One region of the Sphingomonas sp. CD22 genome, then DNA from elsewhere that is predicted to be linked to it. Evidence: riboswitches for the same ligand, from Rfam matches in the RefSeq annotation. Region 1 holds a riboswitch; the other holds the start of a gene.
The links. Region 1 has a riboswitch for thiamine pyrophosphate ahead of SFC76_RS17860 (TonB-dependent receptor). Riboswitches for the same ligand answer to the same signal wherever they lie in the genome.

Region 1 (7,880 bases):
CGGTGACGTTGATCGCGTTGACGCGCAGGTCGGTCCGCTTGCCGTCGAGCCAGTCGGCCAGATGCACGCCGATCGACAGGTCGAGCGTCGCATAGCCCTTGATGCTTTCGTCGTTCATGAAGCTGGCATATTGCCGGCCGAGATATTTCGACGCGATGCTGCCGAAGAACCGACCGTCGTCGTAGGTGCCGCCCGCGCCGAACTGCACCGTCGGGCTCGACACCGCATGCCGGCCGCGCGTCGGCAGCAGGTCGCCGCCGACCGGCAGATCGTCGTCGAGCCGCGCATGCAGATATTCGCCCGACAGATAGAGGCTGACCGCGGCGACCGGACGATAGTCGATCTCGGCATCGACGCCATAAGAGGTCTGTCCGCCGGCGTTGAGCGTCGCATTGACCTGCGCGCCGCCCTGGTCGACCACCGTCGCGAGCTGGCGGTTGCGGAATTTGTAGTGGAAGCCGGTCACCGAGGCCGAGACCGCTTCGCCGATGAAGCGATAGCCGAGCTCTTCCGACACCGAATATTCGTTCTTGAGCGCGTTGCTGCCCTGCGCGACCAACGCCCCGCCGGCATAGCTGTCGTAGAGCGTGAATTCGTTGGGCGTGCGGAAGTTGGTGGTGAAATTGGCGAACAGCTGTTGCCGGTCGTCGAGCCGGTAATGGATCGCCGCGCGCGGCAGGGCTGCGAAACTGTCGATCCGCACCCGGTCCTGCGGCCCGGGCAGATAGTTACGGCCGTTGCGCAGCACGTCGACGCCCTTGAACCCGACATCGACCGTCAGCCGCGGTGCGACGGCGATGCTGTCGGCGAGGAAAAAGCTCTTGGTGACGGTGACGGTGCGCTGGTTCTCATAGGCGAGCAGGCGGCCGTCGGCGGTGCGGATCGCCTTGGCGCGATAGCCCCAGCGGTCGGTCGGCCGACCATCGGCATCGATGCTGGTATAGGATTGGGTGACGCGATCGGTGCCGTAATCGAACCACAGCCCGGCGGTGATCCGGTGGCTGCCGGCCTGCAGCGTCAGCTTGGCGACGCTGCCGCCGCGGAACTGGTCGCCGGTATAATTGCCGAGCACCGTCGCGACGCCGTCCACCGCGCCCGGCAGCGCGATCGGCTGCGCCAGTTCCTCGGTGCCGAGGAAATTGCCGGTGGTGGTGAGCTGCGTGCCATAAGGCGAATTGCCGTAGCCGAATTGCGCATAACTGGTGCTGTCGAACGTCAGCCGCTCGCCGAGCACGAGATGCACCGGCGCCGAGGCGTAGAGGTTGTGGAACGGCGCGCGATAGAGCCGCCAGTAATCGGTGGCGCCCGGCGTGTAGCGGCGGGCGTAGTTGAAGCCGCGGCCTAATGTCTGCCAGTCGGCGAGGGTGGGGCTGGGATAGCTTGAACTGTTCGCGTCGTTGAACGACAGCGCGAGGCTGGCGCGATTGCCTGCGCCCCATTCGTTAAGCAGCTTGGCGTCGACATGCTGGCGGGTGTCGAAGCCGGCGCCGCGCCAATTGTCCGGCCGCGTGTTCGAATAGGACAAGAAGGCCTTGAGCCCGGTGCCGCCGATCGTCCCGCTGTCGATCCGCACGAAGCCGCGCCGCGCCGCATAGCTGCCGAGTGACAGATCGACGAAACCGCCCGCCCGTGCCCGGGGATCGTCGAGCGCCAGCGACAGCAATCCGCCGGCGCCGCCCAGCGTCGGCGAGTCGATGTCGACCGACCCCTGCGCGATCGATATCCGCCGGAGGTTGCCGGGGTCGGCGAACTGTGACGGATAGGCGTAATAATAGCCGATGTCGTTTTGCGGCGCGCCTTCCATCAGCACGCCGATTTCATCCTGTCCCAGCCCGCGCAGCGTCAGGCTGGAACTGGTCGACAGGCCATAGGGATCGCTTGACGCGACATTGGCGCCGGGCAGCAACGTGACGAGCTGGAAGGCGTTGAGCGTCGGCGCCTGTTTGACGATGAAGTCGGCCGAGATCGCGCTCTGGCTTTTCGGCGCCTGCTGGTCGGGCAAGAGCCCGGCGGGATCGGGATGGCCGACGACGCGGATCTCGGCGGGTTCGGCGGTCTGCGCCGCGGCGGGTGCCGCCAGCAGCAGCACCGGCACCCCCAGCGCAAGCCAGGATCGCGGAGGTCGCATGTCGAAACGGGAAACAAGAGCCGAAATCGTTCGCATCCACTTCATCGGAGGAACGACGGCGCACCGCAGACCCTCCCTACGCCGGTATCACCCGGATCAGGTTCAGCGGGTCATGGGCTGCTGCCCATTTCTCAGCCGCGCGTCAGCGGCCCCCCGGGGATGGCCCGGCTTAGGCGATCCCACGGGGTAGCGATAGGGGGCTCAACGTGCGGGCGGTTACAGCGCCAGATCGGGGTGGCGGTCGGCCTTGACGCGGGTGGCGGCGGGGCGCGGCTGCGTGGCGACGTGGACCGCGGGCGGCGGCGTCGTCAGTTGCAGCGCATCGCTGGTCTGCGCCCATTCCTGCGCGAGCAGGTCGGGATGATCGTTGAGTGCGATCCCGTAGGACGGCACGATCCTGCGCAGGCCGTCCTGCCAGGCCGGGGTCGCGAGCCGCTTGGGGAAGACCGTCTTGAGCAGGTTCAGCATGATCGCCGGCGCGGTCGACGCCCCCGGCGACGCACCGAGCAGCGCGGCGATCGAGCCGTCCTGCGAGGCGACGATCTCCGTCCCCAGCTTGAGCACGCCGCCCTTGTCGGGATCGCGCTTGATGATCTGGACGCGCTGGCCGGCCTGCCACAATTTCCAGTCCTCCGCCCGCGCACCCGGCAGATATTCGCGTAGCGCCTTCAGCCGATCCTCGTCGGACATCATCAGCTGGCCGGCGAGATATTCGACGAGGTCGAAATTGTCCCAGCCGACCGCCATCATCGGGCGGAAATTGTCGAGCGTCACCGACGCCGGCAGGTCGAAATACGAGCCGTGCTTGAGGAATTTGGTCGAGAAGGTGGCGAACGGCCCGAACAGCAGCGCGCGCCGCTTGTCGAAATAGCGCGTGTCGAGATGCGGCACCGACATCGGCGGCGATCCGACCGCGGCCTTGCCATAGACCTTGGCGAGGTGACGGTCGGCGATCTCCGGCTTTTCGGAGACGAGGAACGAGCCGCCGACCGGGAAGCCGGCGTAATTGTCGGCTTCGGGAATCCCCGAGGCCTGCAGGATCGGCAGTGCGCCGCCACCGGCGCCGGCGAAGACGAAGCGCGCGTTGATGATCCGCTTGCCGCCGCCGTTGGTCGCCTCGGCGGTGACGCGCCAGCTCTTGTCGGGATTGCGTTCGAGCTTGCGCACCTCGTGGCCGCTGGTCAGCGTCACGCCCGGCTGGCGGCTGAGCGCGGTGACATATTGGCGCGTCACCTCGCCCCAGTCGCAATCGGTGCCGAGCGGCGAGCGCGTCGCCGCCAGAGGCAGGCCACCGCTGCGCCCCTCCATCATCAGCGGCACCCATTGGCCGATCCGGTGCGGATCGGTGGTGAACTCCATTCCCGAGAACAACGGGCTGGCGCCGAGCGCCGCATGCCGCTTGCGCAGGAATTCGACGTTCTCGCGGCCCCACACCAGATTCATGTGCGGCGTCGAGTTGATGAAGGCGCGGGGATCGCTGAGCACGCCGGCGCGAAGCTGGTGGCTGAGGAACTGGCGGGTGATCTGCCATTGCTCGTTGATCTCGATCGCCTTGGCGATTTCGACGCGGCCGTCGGCGGCGTTGACCGGCGTATAATTCAGCTCGCACAATGCGGAGTGACCGGTGCCGGCGTTGTTCCAGCCGTCCGAACTTTCGCCGGCGGCGCGGTCGAGCCGCTCGACCATCTCGATCGTCCACGTCGGTTCGAGCTGGCGCAGCAGCACGCCGAGCGTCGCGCTCATGATGCCGCCGCCGATCAGCAGCACGTCGACGCTATGTTCGCTGCGCGCCTGCGCGCGCGCCGCCGCCGGCAGCAGCGCGGTGCCGCCCGCCGCGACGACCGAGCCGATCAGCCCGCGGCGGCTGATGTCGGGCGCCGAGAGCGTCGACCCGTCGGTGGCGAGGGCCGGCTCGCGCGTTTCGTGATGCATCGCATGATCCTTCTGCATGCGCTTCCGGTACGACGTCGGGGCGGGACGCGGATCGAAGCGGGGAGTGTCGCGGAACGGCGACGACCGGTTGGCCCGGATCGCCGCCGCCTTCGTCCGGCTCCGATGGAGCACGACGAAGCTGTCGACCCGCTTGTGCCCGACGCGGCGGTGCGGCCCGCGCAGAAAACGACATCATCATAAAACGTCCTTGTTACAGTTAGTTAGCTCGATTATTGATGTCCGATTCCGGCAGGCTTGGGCAGGAAGTGACACATCGCCCGAGCCCAAAGTGCAACTTCTTGCCCTATGCCGGGCGGACGGGTATTCGGGGGCGGTGAGTCTCCGCTTCCCGATCCGCGGCTGGCCCTGGCTGGCGGGCGTGCTGCTGCTGGCCGTCGTCGCCGCGCTTCTCGCCGGCGTCGCGGCGGAGCGATGGACGATCGCGCAGCAACGGGTCGAGGTGGCGCAGGACGCGCGGCTGCGCGCCGCGCTGCTCGACAGCGAGATCGCCCGTTTCCGGCTGCTGCCGCTCACGCTCGCCGACGATCGCGACATCGCCGCGGCGATCGCCGGTACCGGGGCCGCGCGCGCCGCGCTCAACCGCAAGCTGGAGGCGCTGGCGCGCGTCACCGGTGCGCCGGCGATCTATGTCGTCGGGCGCGACGGCTGGTCGATCGCGGCGAGCAACTGGCGCAGCCCGCGCGCCTTCGTCGGCATCGACTATCACGATCGCCCCTATGTCCGGCAGGCGGAGGCGCGCGGCGAGGGCAGCCATTTCGCGACCGGCAGCGTCAGCCAGCGCCCCGGCCTCTATCTTGCCGCGCGCACCGCGACCGGCGGCGTCACCGTCATCAAGCTAGAGTTCGACCGGATCGAACGCGCCTGGGCGCACGGCGGCGGGATCAGCTTCGTGCACGACGCGGCGCGCCGCATCCTCGTCACCAGCCGCCCCGGCTGGCGCTTCGAGACGCTGACGCGCGGCGCGGCGGGGACCGTCGCACTCGTGCCGCTCGGCGACGGCCGGGTGCGGATCGCCGGTGCGCGGCCGACGTTCGTCGCCCAGGCGGTACCGGTGCGCCAGGCGGGCTGGCGATTGGTGCAGATGCGCCCCGTCGATCGTGCCATCGCCTCGGCCCGCGGGTTCGCCGCGGCGGCGGCCGGCGCGAGCGTGATCGCGCTCGGCGTGATCGCCTGGACGCTGCGGCTGCGCGCGCTGGCGCAGCGGCGGCGGACCGGCGAACTGGAGGCGGCGGTCGCCGAGCGCACCGCCGACCTGCGCCGCGAGGCGGCCGAACGCGCGCTGTCGGAGGCGCGCGGCGCCGAATTGCGCGAGGCGCTGCGCCAGGCCAACCGGCTCGCCGCGCTCGGCCAGATCACCGCCAGCGTCGCGCACGAAACCGCGCAGCCGGTCGCGGCGATCCGCACCTATGCCGAGACGAGCCGGATGCTGCTCGATCGCGACCAGCCCGACGAGGTGCGCGCCAATCTGCGCACGATCGCGCAACTCGCCGACCGCGTCGGCGTGGTGACCGCGCAGCTGCGCGCCTTCTCGCGCCGGCAGCCGCATGAATTGCGGCCGGTGTCGCTGGCCGAGGTGATCGACGGCGCGCTGCTGATCGTGCGCGAACAGCTCGAGGATGCGACGCTGGACCGGCCGTCGATCGATCCGGCGCTGATGGTGGTCGGCGGCAAGGTCCGGCTCGAACAGGTGCTGGTCAACCTCGTCCAGAACGCGCTCGATGCGCTCGCCGGCCGGGCGGACCGGCGCATCACGCTGACGCTGGTCGAGGATGCGGCGCACGTCCGTCTGCGGGTGGCGGACACCGGCCCCGGCATCGACCCGGCGATCGCCGCCGGCCTGTTCACGCCGTTCAACACCAGCCGGGCGGCGGGACTCGGCCTCGGGCTCGTCATCGCGCAGGACATCATGACCGACCTCGGCGGCTGGCTGCATCATCTGCCCTCGGCGAGCGGGGCGCTGTTCGAGATCGGGATGCGACGCGCATGACCACGATGGACAAGGCGTTGGTCGTCGCGCTGGTCGACGACGAGGCGGACCTGCGCGCGGCGGCGTCGCAATTGCTCGGGCTGCATGGCTTCGAGGTGCGGCCGTTCGCCGACGCGCGCAGCGCGCTGCCCGAACTCACCGCCGATTTTCCCGGCATATTGATTACCGACGTCCGCATGCCCGGCATGTCGGGGCTCGAACTGATGGACGCGGTGCGCAGCCGCGACGCCGATCTGCCGGTGCTGCTGCTCACCGGCCACGGCGACATCGGCATGGCGGTGGAGGCGATCAAGAACGGCGCGTGGGATTTCCTGTCCAAGCCGTTCGATCCCGAGGCGCTGGTCGCGGCGGCGGTGCGCGCGGCGACCGCGCGCGGGCTGACGCTGGAGAACCGGCGGCTGCGCGCGCTCGCCGACGAACAGCAGGGCGAGACGCTGATCGGCGACAGCCTCGCGATCCGGCGGCTGCGCGGCATGATCCCGCTGCTCGCCGATGCGCCGCTCGACCTGGTGATCGAGGGCGAGGTCGGCACCGGACGCGAGCATTTCGCGCGGCTGGTCCATCGCGCCGGGCGGCGCGCGCGCCATCGTTTCCTCGTCATCGATTGCGCGACGGTGCCGGTGGCGCTGGTCGAGCGCGAGCTGTTCGCGCGCAACGGCCCGATCGACCGCGCGCATCGCGGCACGTTGTTCCTCGACCATCTCGAAGCCGCCGGGCCCGAATTGCAGAACCGGCTGGCGCATTTCGCCGAAAAGCGCGCGCTGCCGCTCGATGGGCGCGATCCGCATGCGGTCGACGTGCGGATCGTCGCCGCGCTGGAGGAGGGACAGCGCGATCGCATCCTGCCCGGCCTGTTCCACCTGCTCGCCGGCGTGCCGCTGCGCCTGCCGCCGCTGTCCGAGCGCAAGGAGGATATCCCGATGCTGTTCGCGCATTTCGCCGCGCGCGCCGCCGAGCGCCATCGCTGCGCGATGCCGGCGCTCGCCGATCACGCGATGCGGCTGGGCGCGCGGCCGTGGCCCGGCAACGTGCTCGAACTGGAGAAAGCGGCGGAGCGCATCTGCCTCGGCCTCGACGACGGCGTGCCGAGCAGCGGCGAGCCGGCCTCGCTTCCAGAACGGCTCGATGCGTTCGAACGCGCGACGATCATCGACGCCATCGCCGCCGCCGACGGCGAGATCGCGGCGGCGATCCAGGCGCTGAAACTGCCGCGCAAGACCTTCTATTATCGCGTCAACCGGCTCGGGATTGATCTTCGCGCGATCCGTCGCCAGAGCCGTCCGTGACGGCCTGATCGCGAACGGGCGGGGGCAAGGTGGCAAGGCCGGTGGCGGACAGGCGGTAGACGCCGGGGCGGACCCGCTCGAACCAGCCATAGACGTTGTTGCGCAGGATCGCGCCGGCATCCTCGGCGAGATGCTTGAGGTCGCGCGGGCGCATCTCCGCCGGGCCGATCCCTAACGCGCAGGCGATGGCGCGCTGGCGATAGGCGGTCATGATCGGCCGGCGCGTCGATCCGCCCTGCGTCGGATCGCCCTTGCGGCCGGCATGTTCCTTGAGCAGCCGGCGCCGCTGCGGCAGGTTCGCGCGCGGGCGATAGGCGACCGGCTCGCACAACACCGCCACCGTGCCGAGGCGCAGGTCGACGGTCAGCAGCCCGACGCCGAGCAGCCGGCACAGGCGGGTGACGCGGCCGTCCTGATCGCGGCCGCGGCGGCTGGCGACGACGGCGAGATAGATCTGGTCGGCGCAGCGCAGCCGATCGACCGCCTGGAGCACGAGTTCGAGCGTGAACGACAATTTGAGTTCGGC
Region 2 (7,880 bases), on a different contig from region 1:
TTGGGCGTGACGTAGCAGAGCATCGCGCAGCCGAACCAGCCGATCATCGCCGCGCCGATGCCGCTGGTGATATGGTCGTAGCCCGGCGCGATATCGGTGGTGAGCGGCCCGAGCGTATAGAAGGGCGCCTCGCCGCAGACCTCGAGCTGCTTGGTCATATTCTCCTGGATCTTGTGCATCGGGACGTGGCCCGGCCCCTCGATCATCACCTGCACGTCCTGCGCCCAGGCGCGATGGGTGAGTTCGCCGAGCGTATAGAGCTCGCTGAACTGCGCCTCGTCGTTGGCGTCGGCGATCGAGCCGGGGCGCAGGCCGTCGCCCAGCGAATAGGCGATGTCATAGGCCTTCATGATCTCGGTGATCTCGTCGAACCGTTCGTAGAGGAACGATTCTTTGTGATGCGCGAGGCACCATTTCGCCATGATGCTGCCGCCGCGGCTGACGATGCCGGTGACGCGCTTCGCCGTCATCGGGATGTAGGGCAGGCGGACGCCGGCGTGGATGGTGAAATAGTCGACGCCCTGTTCGGCCTGTTCGATCAGCGTGTCGCGGAAGATCTCCCAGGTCAGCTCCTCGGCGATGCCGCCGACCTTTTCGAGCGCCTGATAGATCGGCACGGTGCCGATCGGCACCGGGCTGTTGCGCAGGATCCATTCGCGGGTGTCGTGGATGTTCCGGCCGGTCGACAGGTCCATCACCGTGTCGGCACCCCAGCGGATCGACCAGACGAGCTTGTCGACCTCCGCCGCGACGTTACTGGCAACCGCGGAGTTGCCGATGTTGGCGTTGATCTTGACCAGGAAGTTGCGGCCGATCGCCATGGGTTCGGTTTCGGGGTGGTTGATGTTGTTCGGGATGATCGCACGGCCGCGTGCGACCTCGTGGCGGACGAATTCGGGTGTCACGTAATCGGGGATGGCGGCGCCGAAGCTCTCGCCGTCGCGAACGTGGTCGCGCAGCATCGCGCGGCCGAGATTCTCGCGGGTGGCGACATACTCCATTTCCGGGGTGACGATGCCGCGGCGGGCGTAATGCATCTGGCTGACGTTGGCGCCGGCGCGGGCGCGCAGCGGGCGGCGCGCGGCGCGGGGGAATTGCGGCACGCCGCCGGAGCGGTCGGGGCCGAGCTGGCCATTGTCCTCGGGGCGGATCGCGCGGCCATCGTAGCGTTCGACATCGCCGCGACCCTCGATCCACGCGCGGCGGAGCTGCGGCAGGCCGGCCATGATGTCGATCCGCGCATCGGGATCGGTATAGGGGCCGGAGGTGTCGTAGACGCGCAGCGGCGGTTCGCCCGAGGAGGGATCGAGGTGGATCTCGCGCATCGCGACGCCGAGCGGGCCGACGTGGATCTTCTTCGAGCCGCGGATCGGGCCGGTGGTGACGCCAATCTCGGTACGCGCGGGAATGTCGGCCATGAGTCTCTCTCCATGAACGGAGAGCGGACGCGGGTTTTCGGATGAAACCGCTCCCTCCCTCCGCCGGTATCAACCGGATCAGGTTCAGCGGGTCGAAGGCTGCGGCCTTCCTCTCAAGCGCTGCGTCAGCGCTCCCCCGGGGATAACGATGATGGTGTACGCGGTTCGCCGGCGGGCGCCAAGCCCATTCCTCCGCCCGCCCGGGGTCTACTGCTTATCAGCGTGGGGCTGGTTCCAACGGGTTTCCGAACCCGCTCCGTCACCCCGGCCTTGCGCCGGCGTCCCGCTTCCCCGGACGGCGCGAAGCAGCGGGATGCCGGATCGAGTCCGGCATGACGGAAGATACGGGCGCCGCTGCGACACCCCGGCCGGTCATACGCAATCGCCCTCCCCCGGAGGGGAGGGCATCGGAGCGTCAGTTGGCGGCGGAGGTGCGGATGTTACCGTTGATGCCGGCGGGGAAGAACCCGCCCGAGGCGACCGCAGCCTTGTTGAGATAGACGATGTTGAGCACCTGGCCGGTCGAGCGGCTATAGGCGAGGCCGTTGGTATCGGTCGGCACGACGTTGGCGGTGGTGGTGTCGCCGATGCCCTGATCGATGTCGCTGCTGCCGTCGAGGCTGTCGCGCGCGTCGGAGATCAGCCGCGCGTTGTTGAGGATCGACGAGGCGCCGGCAAGCGTCTCGGCGGGGTCGACGCCCTTGCGATAGAGCACCGAACGGATCAGCCCGGCGTGATAGCCCTCGGTGGCGAGGATGCCGGCGGCGGCCTCGATGAACAGCTTGTTGACGATCAGCGGCGAGGCGCCCTTGTAGGCGGAGACGCCGACGTCCTCGAACAGATAGGCGCCGAGCAGGAAGCTGATGTCGTCGGCATAGGGGTTGAAGACGCCGCTCCCGCCGACCACGCCGGCGGCGCGCGCCGCGGTGGTGAAGGCACCGTTGGCGTCGCCGCCGATGTTGATCGCCGGCATCGCCACCGCGAAGCTGCCGAGGATCGAGCGCAGGAAGGTGACGTGCGCGACCTCGTCATTGGCGATCTCGCGCGCATATTGCGCAACGATCGGGTCCTGGAAGTTCACCTGCGCGCCGCCGGTGACGGTGCCGAGCGCGCCGACGCCGCTGATGATGCCGCTCGACAGGCCCTGGCCGAACGCCGCCCAGCTGTAGAAGCTCGCCTCGAGATATTCGAGGTTGAGCGCGAAGTTGAGCACGTCGGCATCGGTGCCGACGGTCGGCGTGGTCGCGGTCGGCGTCGGGCTGGGGCTGCTGCTGCCGTCACCATCGCCACCGCAGGCGGCGAGCAGCGACAATGCGCCGGCCGAGGCGGCGGCCCCGCCGGCATAGCGCAGGAAGTTGCGGCGTTCGGCGCGGCGGTCGGCGATCGCGTCGAGGATCGTGTCGGTCGGAAGATCGGTCATCGGGTCTATCCCCTGAAAGCTTTGAATACGGACGGCGGGATCAGGAGGCGGTCGCCGCCTTGATGGTGCCGTTGAGGCCGGCGGGGAAGAAGCCGCCCGCACTCGCCGCCGCGGCGTTGAGATAGACGATGTTGAGCACCTGATTGGGGGTGCGGCTGTACGCGACGCTGTTGGCGTCGGCGGGCACGATGTTGGACACCGCGAAGGTCGGCACCGGGGTGGGCGTCGCGGTCGGGGTCGGCGTCGGCGTGGGGGTCGGCGTGGCCGTGGCCGTCGCGGTGGGCGTCGGCGTCGGCAGGATCTGGCCCGGCGCGGCGGTGACGCCCGGCGTGATGCCCTGGTCGATGTCGGTGCCGCCGTCGAGGCTGTCGCGCGCGTCGGAGATCGCGCTGGCGCTGGTGATCAGCGCCGAGCCGGCGACCGAACCGCGGCGGAACAGCTCGCCGCGGATCGTCGCGGCATGATAGGCCTCGACCGCGAGGATGCCGGCGGCGGCCTCGATATAGGTCTTGGTAAGCAGCGGCGCGGCGCCCTTGTAGGCGGTGACGCCGACGTCCTCGAACAGATAGGCGCCGAGCAGGAAATTCTCCTCGCTGCCATATTGGTTGAAGGTCTGGCCCGCGGCGATCAGCTTGGCGGCGACCGCGGCGGCGGAGAAGGCGCTGTTGGGGCCGACCGAAAGGTCGAGCGCCGGCTGCGCGATCGCGCTGCTCCCCAATGCGGTGCGCAGATAGGTGACGTGCGCGACCTCGTCGGCGGCGATCTCGCGCGCGTAGCGGGCGAGCACCGGGTCGGTGAAGGTCACCGCGGCGCCACCGCTGACGTTCGCCGCGCCCTGCGTGCCGGTACCGGTGAGCAGGGTGGCGGCGAGGCCGGCGCCGCCGGTGGCGAAGGCATAGAATTGCGCCTCGAGATATTCGAGGTTGAGCGCGAAATTGAGGATATCCTGATCGGAATAGGTCGTCGTCGTCTGCGCCTCGGCAGCGCCGGCGAGGCCGAGCGCCGACGCACCCGCGGCGGTGACCGCCATCGCGCCGATCGCGGTGCGGAAGAAGTCGCGGCGTTCGCTGCGGCGCTGGACGCGGGCGTCGAGTGCCGCTGCGAGGGCGCTGTCGGTATCGGTTCGGGCGGTCATTACTCGGGTTCTCCCCACGCGCGGGCGGTCTGGCGGCCGCCCAGGATGGCCTTGCCGTTCCGCATCCGGCGGGAGGCGTCAACCCCGGACGCGGCGGAAATCGGCGGCGGCGCGACGGAACGGCGGCGACCGCGCATAAAAAATCCTCCCCCGACATCGAATCGGGGGAGGACCGTGTGCCGGCCAGCGTGGAAGGGACCGCCGGCCAACCCGTGGAAGGCTGGGCTCAGCCGAGGCCGACGGTGAAGGCGGGGTCGGGATTGTTGGTGCCCGCCGGGAAGAAGCCGCCGCGGGTGCGGTTGGCGCCGGTCGCGTTGAGATAGGCGATGTTGTGCACCTGCTGGACGCTGCGGCTGTAGGCGATGCCGTTGCTGTCGGTCGGCACGATGTTCGACACGGCATTGGCCGCGCCGATGTTGGTGCCGGCGATGCCCTGGTCGTCGTCGCCGTTGGTGCCGCCGGTGGTGCCGTCGAGCAGATCGCGCGCGTCCGAGATCTTTGTGGTCGCGGTGATCAGATCGGCGTTGGTGACGCCGCGGGTGTAGAGGATCGTGCGGACGAGACCGGCATGATAGGCCTCCGCCGCGAGGATACCCGCCGCCGCTTCGAGATACATCGACGAGATGACCGGCGAGGCACCCTTGTAGGCGGTGACGCCGATATCCTCGAAGATATACGCGCCGAGCAGGAAGTTGGTCGGGCTGGCATAGGGATCGAACAGGCCGTTCGACGCGACGACGCCCGCCGCGCGCGCCGCCGCGGTGAACGCGCCGGTCGACGTGCCCGAGATGTCGATCGCCGGCTGGGCGACCGCGGCGCTGCCGAGCGCCGTGCGCAGGAAGGTGACGTGCGCGATCTCATCCTGCGCGATCTCGCGCGCATATTGGCCGATCAGCGGGTCGGCGGTGAAATTGACCGCGCGCGGGAAGCCGTCGCCCGAGCCGGTGACGACCGACCCCTGCGTGCCGGTACCGGTGAGCAGCGACGCCGACAGGCCGGTGCCGAAGGCGGCGTAGCTGTAGAATTGCGCTTCGAGATATTCGAGGTTGAGCGCGAAGTTGAGCACCGCGACGTCGGTGCTGACCGAGGTCGCGGTCGGCGTCGGGGTCGGAAACGGCACCGACATATTGTCGTCGTCGCCACCGCAGGCGGCGAGCAGCGACAGGCCGCCGACTGCGGCGACGCCGGTCGCGGCGGTCTTCATGAAGGCGCGTCGCGCCCGGCGGCGCGCCGCGGTTGCCTCGACGATGGCGAGGACGGAGAGTTCCTTGGTCATATATCCACCCCTGCTCAGTTCGCGGCGCTGCTGCGCAGCCCGCTGTTCCCGTTGTTGATGCCGTTCGGGAAGAACCCGCCCGCGGTCACCGATCGGGGATTGAGATAGACGATGTTGAGCACCTGCGCCGGCGTCCGGCTGAACGCGAGGCCGTTGGCGTCGAGCGGCACAATGTTGGAGGTCGTGCCCGCGTTGGTGGTCGTCGCGGCGATGCCCTGGTCGAGATCGGTGGTGCCGTCGACCGAATCGCGCAGGTTGGAGATCGCGGTCGTCGCGGCGACGTTGTTCTGCGCGGTGATGATCGTCGGCGTCGCGATGCCGCGCGCGTACAGCGCGGTGCGCACGATCGCGGCATGATAGGCCTCGACCGCAAGGATGCCGGCGGCCGCCTCGAGATAGGTCTTGTTGTTGAACAGCGCGCCCGCCGCACCCTTGTAGGCGGTGACGCCGACGTCCTCGAAGATGAAGGCCGCCTGCAGGAAGCTGTCGTCGTTCGCATAGGGGTCGAAGCCGGTCAGCGCCGGGGTGGTGCTGGCGGCGGCCGCGGCGAAGGCGCCGCCGGTGGCACCCGAGATGTCGATCTGCGGCTGCGCGGCGATCAGCGCGTCGCTGGTGCCGGTGCCGCGGATCGCGGCGCGCAGGAAGGTGACGTGCGCCACTTCGTCCGCGGCGATCTCGCGCGCATAAGCGGCGATGCCGCGGTCGCTGAACTGCACCTGGCGGGCCGAGCCGGTGCCGGTGCCGGTCACCACCGTGCCCTGCGTGCCGACGCCGCCGGTCAGCAGATTGGCGGGCAGGCCGGTGCCGAAGGCGGCATAGCTGTAGAATTGCGCTTCGAGATATTCGAGGTTGAGCGCGAAGTTGAGCACGTCGACCTCGGTCACCGCGGTCTGCGCCGCCGCGTCGCTGGCGATCGACATCGCCGCCGCGCCGGCTGCGGTCACCGCCGCCATGCCCATCGCGTTCTTGAAGAATCCGCGCCGTTCCTCGCGTCGCCGCGCCCGGGCGTCGAACGCCTCGATGATCTGGTCCGTCTGGGTCATCGTCAGCAACCTCCCTCACCTTATGCGGTCCTCCGTCATCGCCGCATGCTATCGACGGGCGACCGGAAGACCTGTGGCGAGCTACGTTGCCGGGCCGCTGAAAGATGCGTGGCGGCCGAAACATTATGTCTATTTTGCAAAATGATCCGACATGGTCGGAATGTTGGCCGCGGGATATTGCCGCAAGGCGCGCGCCGGGTTAGCCCATCATCGTGTCTCCCGCCGCCCCCTCCAGCCCCCAGGCGGCTCGCGCGATCCTGGTCGAGGCGCTGGTCCGCACCGGCGAGGAGGACCGCGACGCCTTTCGCACCGTCTACCGTCTGACCTCGGCGAAGCTTTTCGGGATATGCCTGCGTATCTGCGAAGACAGGCAAGGCGCCGAGGACGTGCTGCACGACGTATATCTCACCATCTGGCACCGCGCGGGGGCCTATCAGCCGGGACGGGCGAGCCCGATCTCGTGGCTGGCGACGATCGCGCGCAACCGGGCGATCGACTGGCGGCGACGCCATGGCCGGGCGCGCATCGCGCCGGTCGAGGATGCCGACGCGATGCCCGATCCGGCGGCGGCGCAGGACGATGCGCTGATCGCCGACGAACAGCGCGCGCGGTTGCACGACTGTCTGGAGACGATCGAGGCGCGCCAGCGTGGCGCGATCCGCAGCGCTTTCTTCGGCGGGCTGACCTATGCCGAGCTGGCGGTGGCGCAGGCGGTGCCGCTCGGCACGATGAAGAGCTGGGTACGGCGCGGGCTGCTCGCCTTGCGGGGGTGCCTCGATGGCGAGTGACGACCTCCCCGACATGACCGCCGCCGAGCTGGCGCTGGGGCTGCTCGACGGCAGCGAACGCGCCGCGGCGTTGCGGCGGCTGGCGAGCGAGCCGGGCTTCGCCGGCGAGGTGGAGCGCTGGCGCGACTGGCTGGGCGCGCTGTTCGCGTCCTGGCCGGCGGTGGCCGCGCCCGACGCGGTGGCGACGCGGGTGGAGGCCTCGCTCGACGCGCAGCGCGGCGTGCTTGTGGCGGCGAACGACAATGCGGGCGGCGTCGCGCGCTGGCGCGGGCTGGCGGTGGCGGCGAGCATCGCCGCCTGCCTGTTGCTGGCGGTGACGACGCTGCTGATGCTGCGGCCGGCGCCCGCGCCGATCCGCATCCCGGTGCGCGTGCCGGTCGCCGCGCCGGCGCCGCTGCTCGCCGCGATCGTGCCGACTGGCAAGGGCGCGCCGATCGCCGCCGCCTACGATCCCGCGAGCGCGACGGTGCGGATCGCCGGCGGTGTCGACGTACCGGCGGGGCATTCGGCGGAATTGTGGGCCATCCAGGGATCGGCCGCGCCGCGCTCGCTGGGGGTGATCCCGGCGGGGCCGGCGCGGGTGATCGTGCCCGCGGCGGTGCGGCCGGCGCTCGCAGCGGAAACGGTGCTGGCGATCTCGATCGAGCCGGCGGGCGGTTCGCCGACCGGGCTGCCGACCGGCCCGGTGGTCGCGACGGGCAAGCTCAGCGGGTAACGATGCTGTTCGCGTCTACGGTCGTCCCGGCCGGAGCCGGGACGATGGTTGGATGTTCTTGCCTTCAGAACGTATAGGCGAGCCC

Region 2: another riboswitch for thiamine pyrophosphate. It lies ahead of thiC (phosphomethylpyrimidine synthase ThiC); the one in region 1 lies ahead of SFC76_RS17860 (TonB-dependent receptor).

What each region holds. Positions count from the first base shown of each region.
Region 1 covers NZ_JAYDYX010000011.1:81,346-89,225, forward strand. The annotation lists gene SFC76_RS17860 (TonB-dependent receptor) at 1-2,128, opposite strand, end outside; TPP riboswitch at 2,185-2,294, opposite strand; gene mqo (malate dehydrogenase (quinone)) at 2,345-4,060, opposite strand; gene SFC76_RS17870 (sensor histidine kinase) at 4,395-6,068, shown strand; gene SFC76_RS17875 (sigma-54 dependent transcriptional regulator) at 6,065-7,354, shown strand; gene SFC76_RS17880 (DUF2161 domain-containing phosphodiesterase) at 7,302-7,880, opposite strand, start outside.
Region 2 covers NZ_JAYDYX010000002.1:150,064-157,943, forward strand. The annotation lists gene thiC (phosphomethylpyrimidine synthase ThiC) at 1-1,418, opposite strand, end outside; TPP riboswitch at 1,457-1,566, opposite strand; gene SFC76_RS04010 (ferritin-like domain-containing protein) at 1,834-2,838, opposite strand; gene SFC76_RS04015 (ferritin-like domain-containing protein) at 2,879-3,973, opposite strand; gene SFC76_RS04020 (ferritin-like domain-containing protein) at 4,200-5,249, opposite strand; gene SFC76_RS04025 (ferritin-like domain-containing protein) at 5,264-6,292, opposite strand; gene SFC76_RS04030 (sigma-70 family RNA polymerase sigma factor) at 6,505-7,080, shown strand; gene SFC76_RS04035 (anti-sigma factor domain-containing protein) at 7,070-7,795, shown strand; gene SFC76_RS04040 (MipA/OmpV family protein) at 7,860-7,880, opposite strand, start outside.